4 regions of the Selenomonas sp. genome follow, and region 3 is predicted to be linked to each of the others. Evidence: riboswitches for the same ligand, from Rfam matches in the RefSeq annotation. Region 3 holds a riboswitch; each other region holds the start of a gene.

Region 1 (3,183 bases), on a different contig from region 3:
CAGATATGAAATAAAGAGATTTTAACTCTAGGAGGAAACGTCATGGCAAAGATATACGAAAGTATCACAGAGCTTATCGGCGGTACGCCGCTTCTGCGCACACGGAATTTCTGCATGGAGAACGGCGTCGAAGCGGACATTCTCGCGAAGCTTGAGTACTTCAATCCTGCCGGCAGTGTCAAGGATCGCATCGCGCAGGCGATGATTGAGGATGCGGAGAAGCGCGGCGACTTGAAGCGCGGCTCGGTCATCATCGAGCCGACGAGCGGCAACACGGGCATCGGTCTCGCGAGCGTCGCGGCGGCGCGCGGCTATCGCGCGATCTTGACGATGCCCGAGACGATGAGCGTCGAGCGGCGCAATCTCTTGAAGGCGTATGGCGCCGAGATCGTCTTGACGGACGGTGCGAAGGGCATGAAGGGCGCGATTGAAAAGGCGGAAGAGCTTGCCAAAGTGACGCCGAACGCCTATATTCCATCGCAGTTCACGAATCCTGCCAATCCTGCCGTGCACAAGCGCACGACGGGACCCGAGATCTGGGCTGCGACGGACGGCAAAGTCGACTATTTTCTTGCAGGCGTCGGCACAGGCGGCACGCTCACAGGCGTCGGCGCATATCTGAAGAGCCAAAATCCAAACGTGAAGGTCATCGCCGTCGAGCCGGAGAATTCGCCCGTCTTGAGTGCGGGCAAGGCAGGTCCGCACAAGATCCAAGGCATCGGCGCGGGCTTCGTACCCGAGACGCTCGATACAAGCGTCTATGATGAGATCATCACGGTGTCGAACGACGACGCTTTCCGTTACAGCAGGCAGTTCGCGCGTGCAGAGGGCATCCTCGTCGGCATTTCATCGGGCGCTGTGCTCGCCGCCGCCACCTGCATCGCACGTCGTCCCGAGACGAAAGGCAAGATGATCGTAGCTCTCCTGCCCGACACGGGAGACCGCTATCTTTCGACGGAGCTTTTTAAGGACTGAGATGGAGATCTGCCTTTAGAATCTTTCATGAAAAGCAAATCGTTCCTTTTCAAACGAGATTTAATCCCATCGGCACACTGTCAATGGGATTAAATCTCATTTAAATTATTACTCTATTCTATCGTTGACAAAAGATGAAAGTTCTTATAGAATGAGATGCGAATAAAAATTGCATAAAAAAACAGGTGCTGAACAACGCTTTAGGACGCATAGAAAATGCTGTACCGAGAACACGGTGCTTTTCTCTATGTTTTCTAAAAGAGAATCCGGTCAAATACCGGAGCGGTCCCGCCACTGTAAGGAAGAGCAACGCTGCATGGATGAATATCCGGTCACTGGGGAGCCATCTCTGGGAAGGCGCAGCCGCGCGAGGATTCCGAGCCAGGAGAACTGCCTGTTTTGTGCGCCCCGCAGATCCACGAGCGATGGGAAGGGGAGCCGACTGCGATATCGGGATGATACAGCGGCTTTCTTCGTGGAGAAAGCTTTTTTTATTATGAAAGTCCAAGAAGTCAAGCCTAAAGGGCGCAGACGGATTGGCGAACTTTCATGAAGGGCGGCGCACAATCTCCACAAATTAGACGTTTGTGCGTGTAGTTTACCATGAAACCCCAAGAGGTCAAGCCGAAGGTGCAGGCCGATTGGCTAGGTTTCTGTAAGGACGGCGCACAATGTCCACAAAGTGGACGTTTGTGCGTGTAGTTTATGCAATTTTTCAGCAATGCCGATGGGCGTTGCAGGAAAAAGGAAGGGCGTACGCTCATCAAGGAGGAAATGAAAGAAATGAAAAAGCGACACCTCACATGCGCGATTCTTGCCGGATTATTGTCCACATGGGGGGGGCAAAATCTCGCTCACGCAGGGCATGACGAAAATCTGCAATTCTACACGCTGGACAGCATTGAAGTCACGGCGGAGCAGACGATCAACCAGTTCGGCGATACGGTAACGGAGCAGTCCTACTACCGTACGGGCGGCGACGTCAAGGTCATCACGCGCGAGGAGATCGAGAAGCGTCACTATATGGATCTCACGGAGGCGATCAAGCGCATCCCGGGCGTGACGTTCCAGAACCCGGGCTACCGCGGCGGTGAGTATGGCTATCAGTTCTACAACAACGGCGTGCTCATCAACGGAGACTCGCGTGTCGTCATCCTCATCGACGGGCGGCGCGTGGACAACCTTACGAGTACGCGCATCGGTGACGATAGCACCACGGGCAGTAAGTCCACAGGCGTCAATCTCGACCAGCTGCTCGGCATCGAGAGCGTCGACAAGATCGAAGTCATCAAAGGTCCCGGTGCATCGGCGTATGGACCGGATGCGACGGGCGGCGTCATCAACATCATCACGCGCAAGGGAACGGTCGAACGCAAGGGAACTCTTGATCTTTCAACCGGCTCGTGGAGCAAACATAATTATTCGCTGACGCTCTCGGGCACCATCGACGAGAATCCTACCTTCCGCTATTTCGGCACGGTGACGCGCACGTTGAGCGGCGATACGGAATACGTCGATGGCGAAACGGGCAAGATCGGCACGCTCGGCGGCTCGCACTGGGCGGAAGATGCGGTCAATATCCGCATCGACAAGGATCTGACCGATGAGCAGAGCATCAAGTTCTGGTACAACCACAAGAGCGGCAAAGACGGCTATCCGATCTCAACGCCGCGTCTCAAGTATTGGAATCAGGACGACTGGGAGCGCATCATTTTCGGCGCTGCCGTCGGTCAGCTGGACTCGAATAACGCCCTCAAAGGGGGCATCAACCCAAAGACAGGCAACTGGGAACCGGCACGCACGCTCGCTGGCGATAAGCGCAATCCCGGCTATGCGAACCTCTACGCACTCGACGGCAAAGTGTACAACTCGTTCAGCCGCTTTAGGCACAACGATTGGGAGCTGAAGTGGACGTTCGACAAGGACAATCGTATGGAGAGCTTCGTTCGGCTCTATCAGCAAAACCATCGTTACTCCAATCGCGATAAGTATGTCTGGGGCGATAAGAGACGCAACGATCTTGTTCAGGACTATCGCACGCAATTCCCGACAGGTGCAACGAAAGAGCAGCTCAAGCAGTGGATCAGCGATCATCTCGCGCCTTTCCCGGGCGGCGATCCGGCAAAGGTGCAGGAATGGCTCGACAAGACGGGCGGCAAGGCGACCGAGCCGACCAGCTGGCGCGAGGAAGAAAACCACGGTCTTCAA
Region 2 (3,183 bases), on a different contig from region 3:
ATATTCATATTGAGCTGAATCTTGTCAGGTATATCCTGCGCTGTCCCATTCCTCGGGGCAACATATTCGCGATCGCCGAGAAACTTGAAGTTCAAGTTTCCTTGCCATTTGTCCTTCTTATAATCAACACGGACAAGACCTTCGACGCGTCCTGCCGCCTGCTCCCACCCCTTATTCCCAGAGGGATCCTTCAATTCAGGGTTGGAGACTCCCGCACCTAAAACAAGTTGCCACGCTTCATTGAAACGCTTCGTATATTCGACTTCAAATCCTGTATTGCGAAAACTTCCTTTATTCGCCGCATAATACTGCTGCGTTACCTTATTCAGCTCCCAACCGAGCTTATTTTTCATATCCATGTGGTAAATGGCGGCTTTCCATGTATCATTTCCATGACGATGTTTGATGCCCGTTTCATACGTCCAACCACTTTCCGGCTGTAAACCTTGCGGATTCAAATGCCTTCCTCTAACTTTTTCATTGATACCATAATCCGCTGGCGGCATCTGAAATGCTCTGCCGACATTGATGTACCACGCTGTATTCCCATCAAATTTATAATCCGTTTGGAACTGCGGCATAAAGACATTTTGATCCTTCTCAGGATCGTTGATCCATTCACCACGCAAGCCAAGTGTGAAGTTAAAACGTGGTGTAAACTGCTTGCTATAAGAGGTATAAATCGCATTTTCCGTACGCGTCGCATTCTGTTTTTTCTCCGTGAGGTCTACCGCCTCACGCTGATAGGAATAGCCGAAAATCCAAGAGTCATCACCTAGCTTCCATGTTTTCTGTACATCGAAAATTTCACTGTTCCAGACGGCATTGGAAGCATTTTTTCCCATTGCGACATAATCGTAACCATCAACCTTGCGATAATTGTACCCAAGAACTGCATGGATACCATTTTCCCTGCCCTGGTATACAAGATTTGCCGTATGACGATAATCATCGTAACGATAATCATATCTCGTCCTCGAGGGCACGAGGGACTTCTTATCTGATGCCAGTTTATAAACGGTACTGCCGCGTGTGATCGTAGATTCTGTATAATTATAATTCAAGGAAAGTTCATCCGTAAGTGCAACACTCGCGTTCAAACGATTCTTTTGTCCACTGCCAACCCACCAATCCATCCATGAAACCTTATCCAATCCGAAAGCGTTGGAATGTGGAATCTCCTTCGACCATTCCCTGCTCACATCGAGCATGAAGCGATCACCTTGCACAAATACCTCCGTCTTTTTGAAGTAATTGCCTGCCGTCACACTTGCTTTGACTGCTTCTTCTCCCGCCTTGGGTTTTTTCAGAATGATATTGACAACACCGCCCATTGCCTCCGCACCGTAGAGCGTCGATGCCGCGCCCTTGACGATCTCGATGCGCTCGACCATCGCGGCTGGTATGTTCTCGGTACTCGGGTAATTCTTGAGGTTCATCGGCACGCCGTTGACCATGACGAGCGTGCCCCTGTCGTAGCCGCGCAGCGTGATACGTCCGGCGCTGAAGCCGAAATCCTGCCCTGCCTCGCCATAGGATGTACTCGTTGAGCCGATCTGCTGGTCGATCGCCTCGAATACGTTGCGATAGCCCGCTTTTTCAATATCCTTCGCTGTGATGATCGTCGTCGTCGCGGGCGTATCGAGATCACTCTTTCGCCTGCGCTGCGCCGTCACGAGCGTATCAGGCAAATCATGCCCGCTGTTTTCTGCAGTTTCCGCACTTTGTTCCTGCACCTGCGTCGTTTTCGCTGCCTCCTTTCCTGCCGCCGCATTTTCCGCCGCATACGCCTCGCCCGATAGGCTCATGCCCGCGATTGCCGCAAGCACCGCCCATGTCAGATGTCTCTTGCCTTTCATCTACATCACCCTTTCCAAAAATAAAGCGCCCTCCTGCAAAGCAGAAAAGGCGCATAAGGGCGGCGCAAAAAAATTCCCGGCAATTTCGCCGGGATGATTGCGTTCGTGCAGCCGAAGAAACGCCAAACAGCGCTTCCTTAATCCCCTTCCCATCACTCGCAGGTCAAATGGCGATTGTCCATCAGGCAGTTCTCCTGGCTCCAGTTCATCACTCCCCTGCGCCTTCCCAAGGCATTCGCCCCAGTGACTCAAGAAGCATTGATAAATGAAGTCGCCCAGATGTATAAAGATGGGGGCTGAATTTATCAGTGATTCCTTATTACAGGGTTGCTCGCTGCTACAGTGGCGGGACCGCTCCGGCTTTTTCCGGATTCCCTATTAAGTCTTGCGACACCTGATCCAACGATATAAAATTTCTATAAAAGAATAGCATTGATTTATTCTTATGTCAAGAACATGGATTTTAGAGGAATCGTTCTTAATCTTCGACATAGTGGCTGAAACTGCCGATGACGAGCTGCGGAAACTCCCTCTTGAGCCGTTCCAAAAACTCTCTCGCGCCGACCGCCTCGCCCTGCGCTTCGGGCATAATTTCAAGGAAGGCGTCGGGATCGACGTTGAGGTTGCGCACCTGTACCATGTTGACGGGCAATTCGCAAAAGAAGCCGCGCCACGCGTCGAGTTCTTCGGCGCGGTCATTAAAGCCCGGAAAGAAGAGCATGTTGAGCGACACATATACGCCGTGCGAAAGCGCGTAGCGGATCGACTCCTTGACGTCGGCGAGCGTGTAATTGCTGCGGTAGTACGCCGCATAGCTCTCCTCGATGGCGCTGATGATGCTCACACGCATGGAGTCAAGTCCGGCATCGACAATCTTTCGGATGCCCTCGGTATAGCCGGCATTCGTGTTGATATTGATCTGCCCGCGCTTCGTCGCAGCGCGAATCTGACGCTCGGCTGCCGCGATCGCATCCGCCGCAAGCGACGGCTCACCCTCGCAGCCCTGTCCGAAGCTCACGATGGCATCGGGCGCAGTCGAAAGGTGATATATGCCGACCTGCGCGATCTCCTCGGGCGTCGGACGGAACGCGATGCGGCTCTGCGGCGATGGACAGCACTCGGCGGGCTGCAGGGAGATGCAGCCGAAGCAGTTCGCGTTGCAGACGGGCGACGTCGGTATGCCCGCTTCCCAGCGGCGGTAAAAGAGATTCTGCGCCGTGCAGCAGTGCCACTTCAAGGAGCAGCCCGCCACCTGCTCGACGATGCGATTGCCGGGCAGATCCTTCTCGACACGGCGCACGAGTTTCTTGAGCTCGCGCGTATT
Region 3 (3,183 bases):
TCGTGCGCGAAGTTGACATCATGGTGCAGGCGCTTTATATCGAAGCATAGCAAAGAGGCTCTTCCCCTTAATGGTCGATGGGAAGAGCCTCTCTCCATGCGCATTTGAGATCGTCGAAGCGCCAGCGTGCATTGGCGGCGCTCGTCGAGGGGAGCGTGTGAAAGATGAGATCTGTGCGATTTAACAGAGATTTGTTAGCGCTGCGAAAGATTGCGGCGGCTTTGCCGCCGTTTAGACAGAAGGTCGAAAGACGCGGATAGCGCGCGAGAAGCGCAGAAAAATCGTTGGGCTTCACCTCTCGAATTGCCGCATCCAAGCTGCCTTCGCGCTCGCATGAGGCGATGGAATCCCAAAGTGCGATATGGTGGCGGAGCAGCATCTGAAGCCGCGCCACATAGCCCTGCGGCGGCTCGCCGCCCTCCAAAAGATACGCCATGAGCCGCCAGAAGCGATTCTGCGGATGCGCGTAATATTGCTGCGCTTTGAGCGATGCCGCGCCCGGCATTGAGCCGAGGATGATATGCGTGCATCTCTCGTCGATGCTCGGCAAAAAGCCGATGCAGGTGAAGGGAGAAGCGGGCATGAGGAAGTCTCCTTTGCATTGGAATTTGACGAATCTGCCTTCACGTCGTATAATGAGCGTAGAAAGGGGGCTACTGGTAACGGTCAGCCCCGCTAGAGAAATTTGGGTTAAGAAAGCCCGCCTCTTCCGGCAAAGACTAGGCGGGTTTTCTTATGCTTTCAGAACGATGAGGATAAAAAGCGTTACCAAGAGCAACGCAATCAAATCATTGATCGTCATAAGCAACGCCCTGCTGAGCCGTCCAAGAAGCAAGCTCAAAGGGCGCGGCTGATTGGCAAACGGCTCGTATGCGAAAACGTCCCAAGAATGCAAGCGCAAAGCGCGCCGCATGATTGGCTGACGTTGACCGCCAAGGAGGGCTAAGAATCGACCGCTACCGTTGTAGCAGCACCGTCTGTATTATAACATACATCCAATCTTCGTGGGAACCTTTCCGCCAAGGAAGTCTCCTTTGCATTGGAATTTGACGAATCTGCCTTTGCGTCGTATAATGAGCGTAGAAAGGGTGCTACTGGTAACGGTCAGCCCCTAAACCTTAGTAGGAGAATCCCCGCCTAAGTTGTGAGCTGCAGGCGGGGTATTCTTATTTTGCCTTTAATGCAACGACGCAAATCGTTACGAGGAAAACGAACGACAAGAAGCAGATCTGGACGGCGGAGCCGGCGTTGCGCGTGCGGCGACGCTGCTTGGATGAGAGAGACTTTCATAGGAAACGAAGGGAGGGGGCTGTCTTTTGGCAGCCCCCTTGACGTCCTCGCCGAAGTGCATTGACAAGCCATACGTTTTGCGGTAGCATAGGCGTTAGATTAGCATACGCATAATTTCATGAGGGACAGCGGAAAATCTCCGCTTTGGAGCAGGTACCCGCAAGGGTCTACGAGAGAATCCGGTCATGCCGGAGCGGTCCCGCCACTGTGAGGGGAGCGAAGCTGCAAGGATGTCACTGGGGCATTGTCCCGGGAAGGCGCAGCCGAGTGATGAACCGAGCCAGGAGAACTGCCTGCTTGACGATCACCGTTTGACCCGCGAGCGATGGGAAGGGGATTCTTCTTTGCATTTGTGCGCCTTGGCGTCGCTGCATATATGGAGCCTTTCTTTCTGCGGAAAAGGCTCTTTTATTTTGGGGCAAAGGCACGATCGCATGGTCGTGCCGATGGAGAAAAGAATTGCAGAGGGGGAGAAAAGTTGCGAAAGAGTTTTTTGGCAATTGTCATGGTCATCGCGTGCCTGCTGTTGACGGCTTGCCGTGCGCCGGGGGCGCCCAATGCAAATGGTGCGGATGCTTATACGGTCACGGACAGTCAAGGTACGGTCGTCACCTTGCCTGCAAGACCGCATCGCATCGTCACGCTTTCGATGAGTACCGACGAGATCATGCTCGGCCTTGTGCCGCCCGAAGACATGGCGGCAGTCAATGGATTGTTGGATGACCCCGTAAGCTCGAATGTCGTCGAGCTGGCGCAGAAGGTGGAGAAGCGTGTCGGTAATCCGACCGTCGAAGAGCTCGTCGCCCTGCATCCCGATCTCGTCGTCGTGCCCGATTGGGGGGATCTCGCGATTGTGCCGTCGCTTCGAGAAGCGGGATTGACTGTCGTCGTCTGCAAGGGGGCGCGAAATCTCGCCGAGATCAAGGAGACGATCACGCTTCTCGCGCAGGCGGCGGGCGTACCCGAACGCGGGGAAAAGCTCCTCGCGATGATGGACGATCATCTGAAAAATATCGAGAAAAAAGTCAGCGCCATCCCCGAGAGCGAGCGCAAGACGGTTGTTTTAATCTCGCTGATGTCGGGCTATGGAGGTATCGGTTCAAGCTTTGACGACGCCTGCCGCTATGCAGGCGTGAAGAACGGCAGAGCCGAGCTTGGCATCCGCGACGGACAGGTTATGACGAAGGAGCAGCTCGTTCAAATCAACCCGGATGTCCTTTTTGTACCGACATACAACGATCACGGAAAATTCGACGTTGATAAGTTCCGCAAGGAATACTTCGAAGATCCGTCCCTACAGACGCTCCAAGCGATCCGTGAGCATCGTTTGGAGGAGCCGACGGAAGCCTACATTTACAATTGCTCACAGGATTTCGTGCTCGGTGTGCAGGAAATCGCCTATCGCACATACGGGGAATCTTTTGCGCAAGGGAGAAACGAACATCTCTCGGCGGTGGAATAGTTACAGTTTGGGAGGATTTTTCATGGAAGCAATTATGACAGGCATCGAATTTTTTCATAAGGGTGGCTCCATCATGTATGTGCTGCTCTTGTGTTCCGTTTTTGTCGTGACGATCGGCATTGAGCGCGCGATGTACTTTTCGCGCATGGACACGGGACGCGCCTTTGCGCGGGAGTTTTATCAGTACATGGCGAATGATGATTATGCGGGAGCGAGAAAGCTTGCCGAGGAGCATCGCGGTGCGCTTGCCAATATTCTTTTCGGTGCGATGAAGCTGATGAAAAAAGATGCCGCGCGTGTTTCATCCTATATGGAGATTCAGTCGGGCGTTGCGCTTTCGAAGCTCCGAAAGCGTCTCTATTACTTGAGCGTCATTGTGACGATGGCGCCGCTTCTGGGGCTTCTCGGCACGATCAGCGGCATGATCTCGG
Region 4 (3,183 bases), on a different contig from region 3:
TCAGAAGAGCGTATACATGCGTGCTAGTTTTGAATGTATACAGGGGTTTGTTAATCTGTATCTTTTGAATGACTGGTCGAATAAGTTATATAATGCTATAATAAAAACAGAAAACAGATTCTACGCCATCAAGATTATGATAGGAATTCAAGCGGGAGAAAGTTATTATGGATAGAGATGAGAAGGCACAATGGCGGCAGAGATTTTTAGAGATATTAGCAGGTTTTCGTTTGCTTGATGATGACTTTATGACGGCGGTGTTTCAAGGCAGTTTGCCGTGTGTTGATCTTGTTTTGCAAATCATCTTGAATAATCCTCAGATTAAAGCAACGAAAGTGACTACGCAGGATACGTTGAAAAATTTACAAGGACGCAGTGTACGCCTCGATATCCATGCGTGGACAAACAAGCAGGAATTTAACATCGAGATTCAGCGTGGAGGAAAAGGTGCGGCAGAGCGCCGAGCTAGGTATAACAGCAGCCTTATGGATGCCAATGCTTTGGGTGCAGGGGAAGATTATGATAAACTGCCGGAATCGTATGTGATCTTCATTACGGAGACAGATGTGTTGGGGTATGGGCGACCGATTTACAGGATTTGCAGAATGATTGAAGAAGAAAACCACGTCTTTTGTGATGGCTCTCATATTATTTATGTCAATAGTTCGATGATGGATGAAAGTACGCCGCTTGGCAGACTGATGCATGATTTCCGTTGTACACAGGCGGATGATATGTATTATGCTATATTATCAGAACGCGTAAAATATCTTAAGGAAACAGAGGAAGGAGCGATCAGCATGTGTGAAGCGATGGAAAATCTTATGAATGAAGTGAAAGCATATAGTGTAGCGCAGGGCATGGCGCAGGGCATGGAGAATGAGCGCATTTTTTCTATTCGCAAGATCATGATAAATTTGCATCTGACAGCGGAAAAGGCAATGGATGCTTTGTCCATTCCGAAGGAGGAACAAGCGAAGTACAAGGCGATGCTTTGAGCGACGGACAATTTAAATTGACGTAGCTTTTCTTAAAAACTATTGACAAATGCCGTACACCGTATTAAACTTAAAACTAATGAAACCATAAAAATTTAATATGGTAGGGAACAGGTGTCGCAAGACTTAATAGGGAATCCGGTAGAAGCCGGAGCGGTCCCGCCACTGTAAGAGGAGTCCACCAAAAAATACCACTGGAAAGTTTTCTGGGAAGGTTTGGAGGGGCGATGAATCTGAGCCAGGAGAACTGCCTGTTTCAACATCACCGTCGGCTTTGAGGAGATATTCTTGAAGTCGGTACCTGCGAGCGATGGGTAGGGGATTTCGTCTATGAGTTTCGGGATAGATTTATCTTCGGTGCAGCTTTATGCGCCGTTTTTTTCTTTTCCGAGAAAAAATCTAGTCGTCTGCTCCATGCTTTGGGGGCAGGCGATTTTTATTTCGGAGGTGGGATATTAGGGAATTGGTTGAGTGGGAAGATGTGGGATTTATTATCTGTTTATTCGAAACAAACTACGTGCACAAACGTCTGCTTCATGGACATTGTGCGTCGCCCTTACATGAAAAACCAATCAGTCTGCGCCTACGGCTTGACCTCTTGGGGCTTCATCGTAAGAACTGGATACCTTGAGAACTGCAAGGAGGCTGTATTATGTCAAAACGGAAGGAACGGCGATTGATTGCAGGCATACTGTCCATGCTTGCTGTCGGTATTTTTGGCTACCCGACAATGGCAAAGGCTGCAGAAGTACAGGCAGCGGAATCGGAAGATGTGCAGACGGCACAGGCGGCGGAAGCTGTATCGCAGCATTATGCGACGGAGCCGATTACCGTCGAGGCGAAGCGTCCCGATTGGGAAGAAACGCTCTCGCCGGGCACGGTGACGGTCATTCGCCCCGAGGAGTTCAAGGGTGAGCAGAAGACCTTGCCCGACTTCCTCAAGATGGTGCCGGGCGTCCATGTGCGCGAGGTCAACGGCAAGGGGCAGTATACGACCGTGACCGTGCGCGGCTCGACGGCGGCGCAGGTCGGCGTATTCGTCGACGGCGTGCTGACGAACCTCGGCGGCGACGCGGCGGTTGACATCTCGACGATTCCCGTCAGCAACGTCGAGCGCATCGAAGTCTATCGCGGCTACATTCCCGCACGCTTCGCCGGCACCTTCATCGGCGGTGTCATCAACGTCGTGACGAAGAAGCCGACAGGCGCACACGGCTCGGCGGAGATCGGTCCCGGATCCTTCGGCTCGAAGAAAGCCTCCGTCGAAGTCACAGCTCCCGTCGGTAGCGGCAGTCTCCTCTTTGGTTTCAATCACGAGGCGCGCGATGGCGATTTTCCGTATCACAGCTATGCAGCGGATCAGTTCTATACGAATACAGAGGTTGGAAGAGATATCTTACAAACGCGGGCGGAACTGCAAGGATATCTGTCTATGACTGCGGCAGAGCGGGCAGCATACGACACAGCGCATGGCGCAGGCGCATGGCAAAGCAAGGTGGATGGCTGTGTGCAGTGGCTGGGAGATTACCCAAAGGAAACGGATTCGGCGGATCACCCTGAACGGCGACGCAAATATAATGATTACAAGAATACGGATCTATTGCTCAAATGGCAGAATAAGGATTGGATGATCAAGGGGACATATAAGACCATTAACCGCCATCTGCCGGATAGCCTCTGGGTTGATGTGAGAAGCTACTTTGATATGATTACGCCTGGCTTGGAAGTTGACCGATACGATCTCTACAAATATGACAGCCGCCATCAAACGATAGATGCTTCGGAACTTCTCGTGCAGCGCCGCTATATGGGAAAGCGCTACGATTGGGGCTGGATGATTGATTACCTGCACCAAAGCAAGGATTATCGTGCAGAGCATATCAATGATGCTTTGAGAAAACAAATCTTGATTCCGATGCGCGAGTGGAGCCGTTACCGTTCGAATAAATATAACGTTCAGATCGATGGTACATACGAGCTTAGCAAGAATAATATGCTTGACTTTCAGATGAATTACTCGCATGAGCGCATGAATATTGACGGTGATGGTTTGGACAAGGTCATTGACGATGTGCAGGCGGGCATTGGCAATCTTTGGGCACAGATGCGCAATCAGTTCGATCAAAATATTTTCAACGTGCAGTTGCAGGATACGATCACACTTGATAAAAAGCGCACATGGCAG

Evidence for each region. A riboswitch is a leader RNA that binds a small molecule or an ion and turns the genes downstream of it on or off. The one in region 3 is predicted to bind cobalamin.
Region 1: it holds a riboswitch for cobalamin, as region 3 does, so the genes downstream of both, ACO5Z0_RS03035 (TonB-dependent receptor domain-containing protein) here and ACO5Z0_RS05160 (ABC transporter substrate-binding protein) in region 3, are expected to answer to the same signal.
Region 2: it holds a riboswitch for cobalamin, as region 3 does, so the genes downstream of both, ACO5Z0_RS07820 (TonB-dependent receptor plug domain-containing protein) here and ACO5Z0_RS05160 (ABC transporter substrate-binding protein) in region 3, are expected to answer to the same signal.
Region 4: it holds a riboswitch for cobalamin, as region 3 does, so the genes downstream of both, ACO5Z0_RS05840 (TonB-dependent receptor plug domain-containing protein) here and ACO5Z0_RS05160 (ABC transporter substrate-binding protein) in region 3, are expected to answer to the same signal.

The regions. Positions count from the first base shown of each region.
Region 1 is NZ_DBHIUY010000002.1:231,072-234,254, forward strand. Features, by position in the region: gene cysK (cysteine synthase A) at 43-975, shown strand; cobalamin riboswitch at 1,192-1,386, shown strand; gene ACO5Z0_RS03035 (TonB-dependent receptor domain-containing protein) at 1,759-3,183, shown strand, end outside.
Region 2 is NZ_DBHIUY010000007.1:98,937-102,119, forward strand. Features, by position in the region: gene ACO5Z0_RS07820 (TonB-dependent receptor plug domain-containing protein) at 1-1,859, opposite strand, end outside; cobalamin riboswitch at 2,027-2,272, opposite strand; gene ACO5Z0_RS07825 (radical SAM family protein) at 2,338-3,183, opposite strand, start outside.
Region 3 is NZ_DBHIUY010000004.1:184,608-187,790, forward strand. Features, by position in the region: gene ACO5Z0_RS05150 (Asp23/Gls24 family envelope stress response protein) at 1-50, shown strand, start outside; gene ACO5Z0_RS05155 (DNA-deoxyinosine glycosylase) at 68-583, opposite strand; cobalamin riboswitch at 1,425-1,601, shown strand; gene ACO5Z0_RS05160 (ABC transporter substrate-binding protein) at 1,769-2,752, shown strand; gene ACO5Z0_RS05165 (MotA/TolQ/ExbB proton channel family protein) at 2,775-3,183, shown strand, end outside.
Region 4 is NZ_DBHIUY010000005.1:73,608-76,790, forward strand. Features, by position in the region: gene ACO5Z0_RS05835 (PD-(D/E)XK nuclease family transposase) at 168-998, shown strand; cobalamin riboswitch at 1,094-1,267, shown strand; gene ACO5Z0_RS05840 (TonB-dependent receptor plug domain-containing protein) at 1,651-3,183, shown strand, end outside.